One region of the Streptomyces sp. NPDC111628 genome, then DNA from elsewhere that is predicted to be linked to it. Evidence: riboswitches for the same ligand, from Rfam matches in the RefSeq annotation. Region 1 holds a riboswitch; each other region holds the start of a gene.

Region 1 (5,274 bases):
CAGTAGACGTAGGCGAAGGCGCCGTAGAAGAACAGGCCCTCGATGCAGGCCGCGAAGCAGATCAGGTTCAGCAGGAAGCGGCGCCGGTCGGCCGGCGTCTCCAGCCGGTCGATCGACTCCACCGAGTCCATCCACCTGAAGCAGAACTCGGCCTTCTCCCGGATGGACGGGATGTTCTCCACGGCCGCGAAGGCGGCGGCGCGGTCCTCCGGGTCGGGCAGGTAGGTGTCGAGCAGCGTCAGATAGAACTGGACGTGGACGGCCTCCTCGAAGAGCTGGCGGGACAGGTACAGCCGCGCCTCGGGGGAGTTGATGTGCTTGTAGAGGGTCAGCACCAGGTTGTTCGCGACGATCGAGTCACCCGTGGCGAAGAAGGCCACCAGGCGGCCGATCAGGTGCTGCTCCATGGGGCTGAGCTTCGCCAGGTCGGCGACGTCCGAGTGGAGGTCGACCTCCTCGACGTGCCAGGTGTTCTTGATGGCGTCCCGGTAGCGCTCGTAGAAGTCCGGGTAGCGCATGGGGCGCAGGGTCAGCTCGAAGCCCGGGTCGAGCAGGTTCTTCGTGACGGGCGTCGCGGGGTTCGCGGGGATCTCGGTGGTCATTACTGGCAGGCCTCGCAGGACTCGGGGTTTTCCAGGGAGCAGGCGACCGCTTCGGGGTCCGGGCCGGCCTGCACGGGGACGGTGGTGGCGCGGGCCGCGGCGCGGGCGATCCGGGTCGCCGGGCGCGAACGCAGGTAGTACGTGGTCTTCAGGCCCTGCTTCCAGGCGTACGCGTACATCGAGGAGAGCTTCCCGATGGTCGGCGTCTCCAGGAACAGGTTCAGCGACTGGGCCTGGTCGAGGTAAGGGGTGCGGGCGGCGGCCATGTCGATCAGGCCGCGCTGCGGGATCTCCCAGGCCGTGCGGTACAGCGCGCGCACGTCCTCGGGGATCCAGGTGAAGCCCTGCACCGAGCCGTTGGCCTCGCGCAGCGCCTCACGGGTGCGTGCGTCCCACACGCCGAGCCGCTTGAGGTCGTCCACCAGGTACGAGTTGACCTGGAGGAACTCACCCGACAGCGTCTCGCGCTTGAACAGGTTGGACACCTGCGGCTCGATGCACTCGTAGACCCCGGCGATGGAGGCGATGGTCGCGGTCGGCGCGATGGCCAGGAGCAGCGAGTTGCGCAGCCCGGTGGTCGCCATGCGCGCGCGCAGCGCGGCCCAGCGCTCCGGCCAGGCGGGCTCGACGCCGTAGTGGTCCGGGTGCAGCACCCCCTTGGCCGTACGGGTCTTCTCCCAGGCCGGCAGCGGGCCGCCCCGCTCGGCGAGGTCGGCGGAGGTCTCGTACGCGGCGAGCATGATCCGCTCGGCGATGCGGGTGGACAGGGCCTTCGCCTCGGGGGAGTCGAAGGGCAGGCGCAGCTGGAAGAAGACGTCCTGGAGGCCCATCGCGCCGAGGCCGACCGGGCGCCAGCGGGCGTTGGAGCGGCCCGCCTGCTCGGTCGGGTAGAAGTTGATGTCGACGACCCGGTCCAGGAAGGTGACCGCGGTGCGGACGGTGGCGTCCAGGCGCTCCCAGTCCATGTCCCCCTGCGCCGGGTCGACGAACGCGCCGAGGTTGACCGAGCCCAGGTTGCAGACCGCCGTCTCCCCGTCGTCGGTGACCTCCAGGATCTCCGTGCAGAGGTTGGAGGAGTGGACGACGTGACCGGGGGTCGCGGTCTGGTTCGCCGTGCGGTTGGCGGTGTCCTTGAAGGTCATCCAGCCGTTGCCGGTCTGCGCGAGGGTGCGCATCATGCGGCCGTACAGCTCGCGGGCGGGCAGCGACTTGCGGGCGAGCCCCGCCTCCTCCGCCCTGCGGTAGGCCGCGTCGAACTCCTCGCCCCACAGGTCGGTCAGCTCCGGCACGTCGGCGGGGGAGAACAGCGACCAGGTCCCGTCGGCGTCCACCCGCCGCATGAACTCGTCCGGCACCCAGTGCGCGAGGTTCAGGTTGTGCGTACGGCGGGCGTCCTCGCCGGTGTTGTCCCGCAGCTCCAGGAACTCCTCGACGTCCGCGTGCCAGGTCTCCAGGTAGACCGCCGCCGCGCCCTTGCGCCGGCCGCCCTGGTTCACGGCCGCCACCGAGGCGTCCAGCGTCTTCAGGAACGGGACGATGCCGTTGGAGTGCCCGTTGGTGCCCCGGATCAGCGAACCCCGGGCGCGGACGCGGGAGTAGGCGATGCCGATGCCGCCGGCGTGCTTGGACAGGCGGGCCACCTGGTGGAGGCGGTCGTAGAGGGAGTCCAGCTCGTCCTTGGGGGAGTCCAGGAGGTAGCAGGACGACATCTGGGCGTGCCGGGTGCCGGAGTTGAAGAGGGTGGGGGAGGAGGGCAGGTAGTCCAGGCGGCTCATCAGGCCGTACAGGGCGGCGACCTCGTCCACCGCGCGGGAGGTGTCGTCTTCGGCGAGTCCGGCGGCGACCCGCAGCAGGAAGTGCTGGGGCGTCTCCACCGCCTTGCGGGTGATCGGGTGGCGGAGCAGGTAGCGGCTGTAGAGGGTGCGCAGGCCGAAGTAGCCGAAGCGGTCGTCGGCGGCCGGGTCGATCAGCCCGTCGAGGCGGGCCGCGTGCAGCCGTACGAAGGCCGCGGTGCGGTCGGCGATCAGGCCCTCGCGGTGGCCGGTGGCGACGGAGCCGGTGAAGGTGACGACGCCCTGGGAGGCGGCCTCGGCGCGGATGCCGATGGTCAGCAGGCGGGCGGCCAGCCGGGAGTAGACCGGGTCCTCCGAGATCAGACCGGCGGCCGCCTCGGTGGCCAGCTCGCGCAGCTCGGCCTCGTCGGCGCGGGCGGACCGGCCGCGCAGTGCGGCGGCGGCCACCCGGCCGGGGTCGGCGCCCTGGAGGTCGGCGGTCAGCCCGGTCAGGGTCCGCAGCAGGGCGGCACCGGGTCCGTCGGGTTCCCCGGTCGCCGTCACCGGGGTCGCTGAAGCCGGATCGGCTGGCGCGATGGTCACGTGGAGCACTCCCTCGCTCGGCACGGGGCCTGGCGGAGGGCAGGGGGGCTCACGAGCGCGCACGGCGTCCGCGTCCACCGGCCCACTCCACGAGGCCCGGACGACATGGCACCCGGACCGGGACGGCCGGGCGCACTGTCGGCAGGTCCTCGGACTGGACAGGCGTGCGCGCACGTGCGAAGACGTACGGATGCACGCAAGTACACCGTTGCGGGACAGTTCCGGATTCGCACCGGATTCCCCTGCGGCGACAGCGAGCACGAGCATACATCTTGTGCCGGGGGGCGCGAGCACCCCCAGATGTTGTGTCTCGGCGGGGTGTTGTGGCGGGGTGCCGCGGCCGTGTCAGAGCGTCAGTGCGTAGGTGAGCAGCGTGATGTCGTCCAGCTCCGGCAGCGGGTTCCAGTCGCGGTCGGGCGTGCGGGCGAAGCCCAGGCGGGCGTAGAGGCGGTGGGCGGTGCGCATGGCGGTCTGGGTCGACAGCACGACGCCCGTGCAACCGGCCACCGTCCGGGCGCGGTCGAGGCAGGCCCGCACCAGAGCCTCGCCCGCCCCGCGGCCGCGTGCCTCGCGGGCGACGGCGAGCATGCGTATCTCGGCCTCGCCGGGACGCGCGATGTCCGCCATGGGGCCGCCGGAGGGCACGAAGGTCACGCCGCCGAGCACCCGGCCGTCGGCCACGGCGACCAGCACCTCGGCGGCCGCCGCCCGCTTGGCCACGTCGCGCAGCTCGTCCAGGTAGGTGTCGCTCTCCCCGAAGTCGAGGAGGCCGTCGCGCAGATAGGCCTGCGCGGTGATCTCGCCGAGGGTGTCGTACTCCTCGGCCGTCGCCCGCCGGATCACGAAGTCCATGACGCCGAGTGTGCCCCACGGGTACGACAACGGGCCGCCGGATTTCTCCGACGGCCCGCTGAAGAGCGCCGCTAGTGCGAGCTGCCCGCCGTGGCCGGGGGCAGTTCCACCTGGACGCCGGGGTCGCCGGCGTCCGCCGTGTAGTCGGACGGCTTGGTCTCGTCGACGCCGTCGGGCGCCTTGACGGCCCGCAGGACGAAGGTCAGGACCACGGTGACCAGCACGTTCAGCACGAAGGCGGTGAGACCGATGTAGCCGATCTCGCCGATGCCGGGGATCTCGTCGGAGGAGCCGCCGAAGTGCTTCTGCGTCGGCGAGGCGACACCGTAGGCGGCGACGGTGCCGTAGACCATGCCGACCGCCCAGCCGCCGAGCAGCGCCCAGCGGTGGAACCAGCGGGTGAACAGGCCGCCGACCAGGGCCGGGAAGGTCTGCAGGATCCAGATGCCGCCCAGCAGCTGGAAGTTGATCGCGACGGTCTTGTCCATGCCCAGGACGAAGATCAGCGCGCCCACCTTCACCAGCAGCGACACCAGCTTGGAGACCTTCGTCTCCTGCTGCGGCGTGGCGTCCGGCTTGATGAAGTCCTTGTAGATGTTGCGGGTGAACAGGTTCGCGGCCGCGATCGACATGATCGCCGCCGGGACCAGCGCGCCGATGCCGATCGCCGCGAAGGCGACACCCGCGAACCAGTCCGGGAACATGTTCTCGAACAGCTGCGGGATCGCCAGCTGGCCGTTGTCCACCTTCACCCCGGCCGCGATCGCCATGAAGCCGAGCAGCGCGAGCAGGCCCAGCATCAGCGAGTACAGCGGCAGGATCGTGGTGTTGCGGCGGATCACCTCACGGCTGCGCGAGGACAGCGTGGCGGTGATCGAGTGCGGGTACATGAACAGCGCCAGGGCCGAGCCGAGCGCCAGGGTCGCGTAGGTCCACTGGCCCCCCGCGTCCGGCACCACCCCGCCCTTGCCCGCCTCGGTGAACTTGTCGCTCGCCGAAGCGAAGATGTCGTCGAAGCCGCCCAGCTTGATCGGGATGTAGATGATCGCCACCGCGATGACGATGTAGATCAGCGTGTCCTTCACGAACGCGATCAGCGCGGGGGCGCGCAGCCCCGACGAGTACGTGTACGCCGCCAGCACACCGAAGGCGATCAGCAGCGGCAGGTCCTTGACGAACCAGTTGGTGTCCTCGCCGCCGCCGACGCCCATCACGTCGAGCACGGCCTGGATGCCGACCAGCTGGAGCGCGATGTACGGCATGGTCGCCAGGATGCCGGTGACGGCCACCGCCAGCGACAGGCCCTTGGAGCCGAACCGGCCGCGCACGAAGTCCGAGGTCGTCACGTACCCGTGCTTGTGCGAGACCGACCACAGGCGGGGCAGGAAGGTGAAGATCAGCGGGTAGACCAGGATCGTGTACGGCACCGCGAAGAAGCCGGACGC
Region 2 (5,274 bases), on a different contig from region 1:
CCACGCGGGCGGCCTCCCGTATCGACGCCTCGTCCGTGACGTCCAGCCGCAGCGGGACGACGCCCGGCACGTCGACCGCCTCGGGGCGTCGGGCCGCCGCATAGACCTTCGCGCCGCGCTCGACGAGCTGGGCTGCCAGGTGTCGTCCGAGTCCCCGGTTGGCGCCGGTGACGACCGCGACCGCGTTCTTCAGTTCCATGCTCGCTCCTGGTCCTGGCGGGCACCGTCGGCACCCGCAGTAAATTAGATTACGTCTATAATCTAAACACGGGTCTACGATAGATGCCAGTCGACATCCAAACGGAAGGTGGCCATGGGCCGCGTATCGCATGCACAGGCGGAGGACAATCGCAGGCGGGTGGTGGACACCGCCTCCCGGCTGTTCCGGGAACAGGGCACGCAGGTCAGCGTCGTCGACCTGATGAAGGCGGCCGGTCTGACCCACGGCGCGTTCTACAAGCAGTTCGCCTCCAAGGAGGCGCTCGTCGACGAGGCAACCGCCCACGCCTTCGCCGAGCTCGCTCGGCGCCACACCGAGGGGCTTGAGCGCTATGAAGGGCGGCGCGACGCCGCCCAGCAGGTGCTGATCGACACCTACCTCTCGGTCGAGCACCGCGACGGCCCGGCGGACGGCTGTCCGGTCGCAGCCCTCGCCTCCGACATCGCGCGCGAAGGCGGGGGACGTGAGGCCCGTCGCGTCTACACCGAGGGAGTGGCCGACTTCGCCGATTTCCTCGCCACCGACGACCAGGACGGTATCGTCCGCCTCTGCACCCTGTTCGGAGCGCTGGTCCTGTCCCGGGCCACCAACGGCTCCCCGCTCTCCGAAGAGATACTGGGCGCCGCGCGCGCGGCCCTGACCGAAGCAGGCTGATCAAGGGTGCGGTGTGGGTACACGTCGACCGCACGCGTGGGCGCCGAGGCGTCCGTGGCCGGCGGAGGCGCTGGAGGAAGGTCGCCGGCGCCTGGCGCATCGGCTTCACTGTGCTCCGGACAGCGGACGCATTTCGTCGATGCTCGCGGCAACGGTCACGCCGGCCACCACAAGTCAAACAGCGAGAGCAGGGAGGATTCTCCGTGAGTAGCACGCACTTCGACGTCGTCGTCCTCGGCGCGGGACCCGGCGGGTACGTCGCCGCGATCCGCGCGGCCCAGTTGGGCAAGAGTGTCGCCGTCATCGAGAAGCAGTACTGGGGAGGCGTCTGCCTGAACGTCGGCTGCATCCCCTCCAAGGCGTTGTTGCGCAACGCCGAACTCGCCCACACCTTCCACCACGAGGCCAAGCAGTTCGGCATCTCGGGCGAGGTGAGCTTCGACTACGGCGCCGCCTACGACCGCAGCCGCCAGGTCGCCGACGGCCGGGTCAAAGGCGTGCACTTCCTCATGAAGAAGAACGCCATCACCGAGATCGACGGCCACGGCACCTTCACCGACGCCCGCACCATCGACGTCGCCCTCACCGCCGGCGGCACGCAGAGCGTCACCTTCGACGACGCCGTCATCGCCACCGGCTCCACCGTGAAGCTGCTGCCCGGCGTCGAGCTGAGCGAGAACGTCGTCACCTACGAGACGCAGATCCTCCAGCGCGAGCTGCCCGCCTCCATCGTCATCGTCGGCGCCGGAGCGATCGGCATGGAGTTCGCCTACGTACTGCGCAACTACGGCGTCGAGGTCACGATCCTCGAATTCCTCGACCGCGCCCTGCCCAACGAGGACGCCGAGGTGTCCAAGGAGATCACCCGCCAGTACAAGAAGCTCGGCGTCACCCTCCTGACCTCCACCAAGGTCGAGACCGTAGAGGACGAGGGGACCTCCGTCACCGTCACCTACACCACGGCCGACGGCAAACGGTCGGAGATCCGCACCGACAAGGTCCTGATGTCCGTCGGCTTCGCACCGCGCACCACCGGCTACGGCCTGGAGAACACCGGTGTCACCCTCACCGAACGCGGCGCCATCGCGATCGACGAGCACATGCGGACCTCAACGCCGCACCTGTACGCGATCGGCGACGTCACCGCCAAGCTCCAGCTCGCCCACGTCGCCGAGGCGCAGGGCGTCGTCGCCGCCGAAACCCTCGCCGGAGCCGAGACGATGCCGCTGGGCGACTACCGGATGATGCCGCGGGCGACCTTCAGCCAGCCGCAGGTCGCCTCGTTCGGGCTCACCGAGCAGCAGGCCCGCGCCGAAGGCCACGACGTACTGGTCGCCAAGTTCCCCTTCACCGCCAACGGCAAGGCCCACGGTCTGGGCGAACCGGGCGGCTTCGTGAAGCTCGTAGCCGACGCCGCGCACGGCGAGCTCCTCGGTGGACACATGGTCGGCGCGGACGTCGCGGAGCTTCTCCCCGAGCTCACCCTCGCGCAGAAGTGGGACCTGACGGCCACCGAACTGGCCCGCAACGTCCACACCCACCCCACCCTCGGCGAAGCACTCCAGGAAGCGTTCCACGGCCTCACCGGCCACATGATCAACCTTTGACCTCCGGGCGACCGGCCGATCGGGCGGCCGCCACCCGATCCAAGCAAGGAGCACGAGTTTGCCGAGGTCGACGCGGGCGGCGTCCCTGCCCTGTGGGCCATCCCCGAGGGCGCCGACCCCGGATGAAGTCCGCCGCCTCGACCAACCGGGCCTGAGCGAGCGCGGTTCGGCGACCACCGATGACCACCGTGCCGACGGCGCGCACCCGGCCTCCTCGCGTTGCCGCCCGGCGGCATCGCGGTTGGGCCGCCACGAGTACGTCTCCTGACTCATGCTGGGAGTTTGCTGACCAAGGGCCTCCGCACATGGGCCTGACCTGGGGCTGCGCCAATCTACGGGACAGCAAGCCGTCGGAGTCCAGGTGCGGTTCCGGATCGGCGGCGGTGACGAGGTACGCTGCGAAGCGCCTCGTGGGGGAAGCCGGTCGAAGTCCGGCGCTGACCCGCAACGGTAGGCGGAGCCCTGTACGGGGATCCGTAAGCCCGATTACCCGCGGTGGTGAAGCCCCTGTCAATCGCCGTGGACTGCGAGAGGTGCTGTGCAGGGCGCCCAGCGTCCGGGCCCGCTCCTTCGATCACGCAGGCGCACGGCCCGAGGCGAAAGCGAAACGCCTGTGGCCACGCTCCGCGACCGGACACCCACCGCCCCACCGCACCGCACGACGAACGTCGGGCCCCCACCACCGAGGCGCGCCTCACTGCCCCTGCTCGTGACCGGGCTGTGCGTCGCGCTTCCCGTCTCGCTGGCGTGCGGGGCGGGCATCGGCGCGTCGGGGCTCTCCTGGAGCGAGGCGCTGCACTACCTCTGGGCGGGGCTGACCGGCGGGACCATAGGCGCGGACGACGTCGCCGCCTACACCATCGTCTGGGAACTCCGGTTCCCACGAGCCGTGCTCGCGGCGGTCGTCGGCGCCGGCCTGGCGTCCGTCGGCGTCGCCGTCCAGGCCATGGTCCGCAACGCGCTGGCGGACCCGTTCGTCCTCGGCATCTCCTCCGGTGCCGCCGTGGGGGCCAACGCCGTGCTCATCTTCGGGGCCTTCGGCGCACTCGGTCTCTGGGCGCTGTCCACGGCGGCGTTCCTCTCCGCGCTCGCGGCCATGGTGCTGGTGTACGCGATCGCCCGGACCCCGCGGGGCCTGACTCCGCTCCGGCTGGTGCTGACCGGTACCGCGATGTACTACGGCTTCTCGGCCGTCACCACCTTCATGGTGTTCGCCGCCGAGCACGGCGAAGCGGCGCGGTCCGCCATGATGTGGCTGCTCGGCAGCCTGGGCGGGGCGAACTGGTCCTCCGTACCGATCGCCGCGGGCGCGGTCGTCGGCGGCCTCGTCCATCTCGGCTGGTCGGCCCGGCGCCTGAACGCCCTCGCGATGGGCGACGAGACCGCCGCCGCGCTCGGCGTGGACCCCGGGCGGCTGCGCAAGGAACTGTTCCTCACCGCCGCGGCCGTCACGGGTGCGGTCGTCGCGGTCAGCGGGGCGATCGGCTTCGTGGGCCTGATGGTCCCGCACGCGGCCCGGATGCTGGTCGGCGCGGACCACCGGCGGCTGCTGGCCGTGGCGCCCCTGGGCGGGGCCGTACTGCTGGTCTGGGTCGACATCCTGTCGCGGGTCGCGCTCGCCCCCGCCGAACTGCCGCTGGGCGTACTGACGGCCGCGATCGGCGTGCCCTGCTTCGTCCTGCTGATGCGCCGCCGTACCTACACCTTCGGAGGTGTGTGATGCAGGTCGAGGTCGAGGGACTCACGGTGGAGATGTCCGGCGCGCGGGTGCTCGACGAGGTGTCGCTGCGCGCGGACAGCGGCCGGTTCGTCGGGCTCGTCGGGCCCAACGGCAGCGGCAAGTCGACCCTGTTGCGCTGCGTGTACCGGGCGCTGCGCCCCACCGCCGGCGTGGTCCGGCTCGGCGGTGACGACCTGCCCTCCCTGAGCCCGCGGGAGAGCGCGCGCCGGCTCGCCGTCCTGCCGCAGGAATCGGGGGCGGAGTTCGACTTCACGGTGGCCGAGGTCGTGGCCATGGGCAGACTGCCGCACCAAGGGGCGGCCGCCCGGACCTCCGACGAGGACCGGCACGTCTGCGCCGCCGCCCTGGCAGGAGTCGGCGCGGGCCATCTGACCGACCGCGGCTTCCTCACCCTCTCCGGCGGGGAGCGGCAACGGGTGCTGATCGCCCGCGCCCTCGCCCAGCAGCCGCGGATCCTCGTCCTGGACGAGCCCACCAACCACCTGGACATCGCCCAGCAGTTGGAGGTCCTGTCCCTGGTGCGGGCCAGCGGGACGACCGTGCTCGCCGCCCTGCACGACCTCAACCTCGCCGCGCTCCACTGCGACCGCCTGCACGTCGTCGACGGCGGACGGATCGTCGCCTCCGGCGCCCCGCACGACGTTCTCACGGCCGATTTGCTGGCCGACGTCTTCGGAGTGCGGGCGCACCGCGTCGCCCACCCGGAGACCGGCGCGCTCCAGCTGCTCTTCGACCGCCTGCCGGCTCAGTAGTACGCCCCGCTCGTTCGCCCCGCCTCGTTCGCCCTGCCTCGTCCGCTTCGCCCGCCCTCGAAGGAGTCACCACCAGCATGCCGAACCGCGCACGCCCCGCCGCCCTGGTCCTGGCCCTCGCCCCCGTCCTCGCCTTCGCCGTCTCCGGCTGCGGGGCGGACGTCCCGCCGGAGGAGGGGAAGGGGGGCGGCGCCCGGGCGTCGTCGGACGGGCACTATCCGGTGACGGTCGAGAACTGCGGCGAGAGGCTGACGTTCGAGCAGGCCCCGCGGCGCGTGGTCACCAACGACGTGGGAATCA
Region 3 (5,274 bases), on a different contig from region 1:
GTTGTCAGGCAGTGTCCTGGTGCAGGACGTACAAGATGTCCTGCAGACACAGCCGGTCCGGTACCGGCCTCGGCCCTGGCGACCGCTGGCATCGCATGCCCGCAACGCCGACCGGACGAACGACCGACGACGCGAGGACCGACGACGCGAGGACCGGGGCGGTGGCCGCCCCCGGGCCGTGCCGCGTCGTCGTGTGCCGCAACTGCTGCTGCGGCAGCCCCAAAGTGACCGGCGTCGACCACGCCGCCCAGACCGAACGCCTGCGTGCCGTGGTACCGGTACGCGTCTCCGACTGCCTCGACGCCTGCGACCACGCCAACGTCATCGTCGTCCAGCCCTCTGCCGAGGGCCGTGCCGCGGGCGCCCGGGCCGTCTGGCCGGGGCTGGTCAACGACGCGGGCGCCACCGAGGACATCGCGGCCTGGGCACGCGCGGGTGGACCGGGCGTGGCGCCCCGACCGGACATCCTCGACCTGTACGCCATCACGCCGCCACGACGGCGTACGGCCTCCTGACCGCGCCGCCGGACACCGGAAGGCGCTTCCGTGTGGGTCAGGAGCGGGACAGCTCGTTGCGGAGTGCGCGGGCGGCGGCCACCAGGTGTTCGAGCGAGGCCCGGGTCTCGGGCCAGGCGCGGGTCTTCAGGCCACAGTCGGGATTGACCCAGAGCCGTTCGGCGGGGATGGCCTTCAGGCCGTCACACAGGAGGTCGGCCATCTCCTCGGCGCTGGGCACGCGGGGGGAGTGGATGTCCCAGACGCCTGGTCCGGCCTCGCGCGGGTAGCCGTGGACGGCGAGTTCGCGAGCCACCTGCATCTGGGAACGGGCCGCCTCCAGGCTGATGACGTCGGCGTCGAGGTCGTCGATGGCCCGCACGATGTCGCCGAACTCGGCATAGCACATGTGGGTGTGGATCTGCGTCTCCGGGCGGACGCCGGAGGTGGTGAGCCGGAAGGCTTCGGTGGCCCAGGACAGGTATCCGGCCCGGTCGGCGGTGCGCAGGGGCAGCGTCTCGCGCAGGGCGGGTTCGTCCACCTGGATGACGGACGTACCCGCGGCCTCCAGGTCGTGCACCTCGTCGCGCAGGGCGAGCGCGACCTGGCGGGCGGTGTCGGCGAGGGGCTGGTCGTCACGGACGAAGGACCAGGCGAGCATGGTGACGGGACCGGTGAGCATGCCCTTGACCGGGCGGCCGGTGAGGGACTGGGCGTACGTGGTCCAGCGCACGGTCATCGGGTCCGGACGGGAGATGTCGCCGGCCAGGATCGGCGGGCGGACGTAACGGGTGCCGTAGGACTGGACCCAGCCGTGCCGGGTGGCGAGGTAGCCGGTCAGCTGTTCGGCGAAGTACTGGACCATGTCGTTGCGTTCGGGTTCGCCGTGCACCAGGACGTCGAGGCCGGTCTGCTCCTGGAAGGAGATCACCTCCTGGATCTCCGTCTTGATCCGCTCCTCGTAGCCGGCCGTGTCGATCCGCCCGGCACGCAGGTCGGCGCGAGCGGTGCGCAGTTCGCCGGTCTGCGGGAAGGAACCGATCGTGGTCGTCGGCAGCAACGGCAGGCGCAGGTGCGAGCGCTGTGCCGCGGCGCGCTCCGCGTAGGACTGGGAACGTCGCGTGTCGGCCCCGGAGACCGCGGCGGCACGGGCGCGGACGTCGGGATCGCGGGTGATGGGGGAGTTGGCGCGGGAGGCGAGGTCGGCGCGGTTGGCCGCCAGGTCGGCGGCGATGGCGTCGGTGCCCTGGGCGAGGCCCCTGGCGAGGGTGACGACCTCGACGGTCTTCTCCTTCGCGAAGGCGAGCCAGCGCAGGATCTGCGGCTCGATGTCCCGCTCGGCGGCGGTGTCCAGGGGGACGTGCAACAGGGAACAGGAGGCGGACACGTCGACGCGGTCGGCCAGGCCCAGCAGGGTGCCGAGGGTCGACAGGGAGCGGGCGAGATCGTTGACCCAGATGTTGCGGCCGTTCACGACACCGGCGACCAGGCGTTTTCCGGGCAACCCGCCGACGGCGGCCAGCGCGTCGAGGTTGGCGGCGCTCCCGGTGAAGTCCAGGGCAAGCCCTTCGACCGGGGCCTTGGCGAGCATCGGCAGCGCATCGCCGAGCCGGTCGAAGTAGGAGGCGACCAGCAGCTTCGGCCGGTCGGCAAGGGCGCCGAGGTCGCGGTAGGCGCGTTCGGCGGCGTTGAGTTGGGCCGGGGTGCGGTCCTGCACGAGAACGGGTTCGTCCAGCTGCACCCACTCCGCGCCCGCGGCCCGCAGATCGGCCAGGACCTCGGCATAGACGGGCAGGAGCCGGTCCAGCAGGGTGAGCGGGTCGAAGCCCGCGGGCACGCCCGGGGCGGGTTTGGCCAGCAGAAGGTAGGTGACGGGACCGACGAGAACGGGCCGGGCAGTGAGGCCGAGGGCGAGGGCCTCCTTCAGTTCGTCGACCTGCTTGGTGGAGTCGGCGGTGAACGCGGTGTCCGGGCCCAGTTCCGGGACGAGGTAGTGGTAGTTGGTGTCGAACCACTTGGTCATTTCCAGTGGCGCCACCTCCTGGGTGCCGCGCGCCATGGCGAAGTAGCCGCCGAGCGCGTCGTCTGCCACGGCGGAACGGTGACGCTCGGGAATCGCGCCGACCATCACGGTGGTGTCGAGCACATGGTCGTAGTACGAGAAGTCACCGGTGGGTACGTCGTCGATGCCGGCGTCGGCCAACTGCTGCCAGTTCGTCCGGCGCAGCTCCGCGGCCGTGGCGCGCAGGGAGTCGGCGGTGACGTGGCCCTTCCAGTAACCCTCGACGGCCTTCTTCAGTTCCCGGTTCCGCCCCTGGCGGGGGTAGCCGTACACGGTGGCCCGTGCCGCCGCGGCTGCGGACTTCGTGGTCACGGAGATCTCCTTCGCGAGATGAATCCCTGAGATCCCGGAGACGGGACGAGTACGCGAAGGAGTGACACACCGGGCGTGACCTACGCTGCGCAGCAGGGCAGACACATCCGCCTGGTATGTACGCCGACCCGCCCTCGAGGTCACCGGGATGTCCACGCACGAACGGTTCGCGCGCGGGCAGTTGGCAGGTCTTCGGACTCGCGGGCACGTCCTCTCCGTTCGAGGACACCTACTGGCCGTCGCTTCCCGGGCCCGGTACCTCGGACCCAGTGCGTATGACGGCGGTCGTTCCCGCTCACCGCTGCGGGGCAGTCCCGGATTCCCACCGGGTTCCCTCTTACGACACCCCGTCTGGAGAACGGGGCGAACCAGCTGCTGCGGGCAGCCTACGGGCAGCCGGCCCGTCAGGAGTGCAGGCGCCCGGCATCCGGGCGGTGACCCGTGTCACGCCTCCGGAACCGCGCTCCTGCCCCGCGCGCCGGCGGGGTGGCGCGGACCGAGGAAGACGACGATGCCCTTGCCGGCGGGGGACGGGTGGGTGGCCTGCGTCCACCCCTGGCGGCGGTAGAAGGCCACGGCCCGCGTGTTCTGGACGGAGGTCAGCAGCCAGGCACGCCCGTCGGGCGCGCCCGCCGTCACCGCTTCTAGGAGGTCCCCGGCGAGTCCGGTGCCGCGTGCGGCGGGACGGACGGCCAGTTCGTCGATCTCCAGGGCCCCGCACAGCCAGTCCGCGGTGTCCGTGGGACCGAGGCCGGCGGCGGCCTGCGGGTAGCAGCGGTCGGTGGGGAAGGGCGCCGGGGTCGTCCAAGCGGTTGCGAAGCCCAGTAGGTCCCCGTCACGCACGGCGGTCGCGGCCGTGAAGCCGGGACGGCCCACGTTCGTCGGCAGCCGGCAGACGAATTCCGTCGCCCTTGCTTCGTCCTCGTTCCAGGGCGGGGCGCAGAAGGCGTCGACGTACACCGACCGCAGTGCGTCGGTGTGCACGAGCAGTTCGGCGCCCCGGTGGACGTGGATGTCGGCCCTCATCAGGCGGCCACCGCCCGTCCGGTGGCGGCCGGGTGCAGGGCGGCGTACTCCAGGGGCGCCGACGGGTCGATGGACACGTTGAGCGGGGCCGGTTCGGCTCCGGCCTGTACGAGGAGGTCGCCGACGGCCGCGATCATCGCGCCGTTGTCGGTGCACAGCCGCAGTGGCGGCACCCGCAGCTCGACCCCGGCCGCGCGGCAGCGCTCTTCGGCCAGTGACCGCACCCGCGAGTTCGCGGCGACGCCGCCGACCACGACGAGGGTGCCCACCCCGTGCTCGGCGCAGGCGGCGACGGCCTTGCGGGTCAGGACGTCGGCGACGGCCTCCTGGAGCGAGGCCGCGCCGTCGGCCACCGGCAGCTCACGTCCGGCATGTCCCTCCGCCCAGCGGGCGGCTGCCGTCTTCAGCCCCGAGAAGGAGAAGTCGTACGACCCCGGCAGCGGGCGCGGAAAGGGGACAGCGCGAGGATCCCCCACTCGCGCTGTCCGGTCGATGGCCGGACCGCCGGGGTACGGCAGTCCGAAGACCCGCGCCACTTTGTCGAAGCACTCCCCGGCCGCGTCGTCGAGCGTGTCTCCGAGGTGCGTGATCCGGTCCCGGGCAAGGTCGCGGACGAGGAGCAGAGAGGTATGGCCGCCGGAGACGATGAGGACCATGCACGGGTTGGGCAGCGGGCCGTGCTCCAGCGTGTCGGCGGCGACGTGCCCGGCCAGGTGGTGCACCCCGTACAACGGCACCCCGAGCGAGTAGGCGATGCCCTTCGCACCGGCGAGACCCACCTGCAGGGCACCCGACAGCCCGGGGCCGGTGGTCACGGCGACCGCCCCGATGTCGGACAGCCGCAGCCCGGCCTCGTCCAGTGCCCGCCGGACGACCGGACGCAGCGCGTGAAGGTGGGCGCGGGAGGCGATCTCGGGCACCACACCGCCGAAGCGGGCGTGCTCGTCCATGCTCGACGCCACCGCGTTCCCCAGCAGCCGCCCGTTCCGGACCAGACCGGCGCCCGTCTCGTCGCAGGACGACTCGATGCCCAGCACCACCGCAGACCCCATCGACCGACCTTTCTTGCACCTTGAAAGTTGTTGCGAACATTGTGCAATAAGATCGCTGTCGATGTGCGCCGCCACGGGAATCGACGCGCCTCGACGTGCACGTGGAGGTGGGACTGGCCAAGGTCGCGGCGGCCCGCACACTCCACCCGTCCTGCCCGGTTCGCCCTGTCTGTCCCGTCGCCAACGACGCCCCTCCTCGGGGAGGCGGTCGGCCGCAACTCGTCCGAAGTTCCCATGGGTTGACGTGACATGAATCACCGCGAGCGGGTTGAGTCGCGGGTCCGGGAACTTCTCGTACTCCCCCTGACGGGGCGTCGAGACTGCAAGG

What was found. A riboswitch is a leader RNA that binds a small molecule or an ion and turns the genes downstream of it on or off. The one in region 1 is predicted to bind cobalamin.
Region 2: another riboswitch for cobalamin. It lies ahead of ACZ7MF_RS11855 (FecCD family ABC transporter permease); the one in region 1 lies ahead of ACZ7MF_RS05710 (ribonucleoside-diphosphate reductase subunit alpha).
Region 3: another riboswitch for cobalamin. It lies ahead of metE (5-methyltetrahydropteroyltriglutamate--homocysteine S-methyltransferase); the one in region 1 lies ahead of ACZ7MF_RS05710 (ribonucleoside-diphosphate reductase subunit alpha).

Annotation. Positions count from the first base shown of each region.
Region 1 is NZ_JBVKBZ010000001.1:1,160,092-1,165,365, forward strand. Features, by position in the region: gene ACZ7MF_RS05705 (ribonucleotide-diphosphate reductase subunit beta) at 1-602, opposite strand, end outside; gene ACZ7MF_RS05710 (ribonucleoside-diphosphate reductase subunit alpha) at 602-2,977, opposite strand; cobalamin riboswitch at 3,101-3,244, opposite strand; gene ACZ7MF_RS05715 (GNAT family N-acetyltransferase) at 3,323-3,829, opposite strand; gene mctP (monocarboxylate uptake permease MctP) at 3,901-5,274, opposite strand, start outside.
Region 2 is NZ_JBVKBZ010000002.1:925,973-931,246, forward strand. Features, by position in the region: gene ACZ7MF_RS11840 (SDR family oxidoreductase) at 1-199, opposite strand, end outside; gene ACZ7MF_RS11845 (TetR/AcrR family transcriptional regulator) at 314-874, shown strand; gene lpdA (dihydrolipoyl dehydrogenase) at 1,078-2,481, shown strand; cobalamin riboswitch at 2,846-2,993, shown strand; gene ACZ7MF_RS11855 (FecCD family ABC transporter permease) at 3,095-4,201, shown strand; gene ACZ7MF_RS11860 (ABC transporter ATP-binding protein) at 4,201-4,974, shown strand; gene ACZ7MF_RS11865 (ABC transporter substrate-binding protein) at 5,052-5,274, shown strand, end outside.
Region 3 is NZ_JBVKBZ010000003.1:839,457-844,730, reverse strand. Features, by position in the region: gene ACZ7MF_RS18825 ((2Fe-2S) ferredoxin domain-containing protein) at 96-515, shown strand; gene metE (5-methyltetrahydropteroyltriglutamate--homocysteine S-methyltransferase) at 553-2,868, opposite strand; cobalamin riboswitch at 3,047-3,243, opposite strand; gene ACZ7MF_RS18815 (GNAT family N-acetyltransferase) at 3,313-3,894, opposite strand; gene tsaD (tRNA (adenosine(37)-N6)-threonylcarbamoyltransferase complex transferase subunit TsaD) at 3,894-4,946, opposite strand.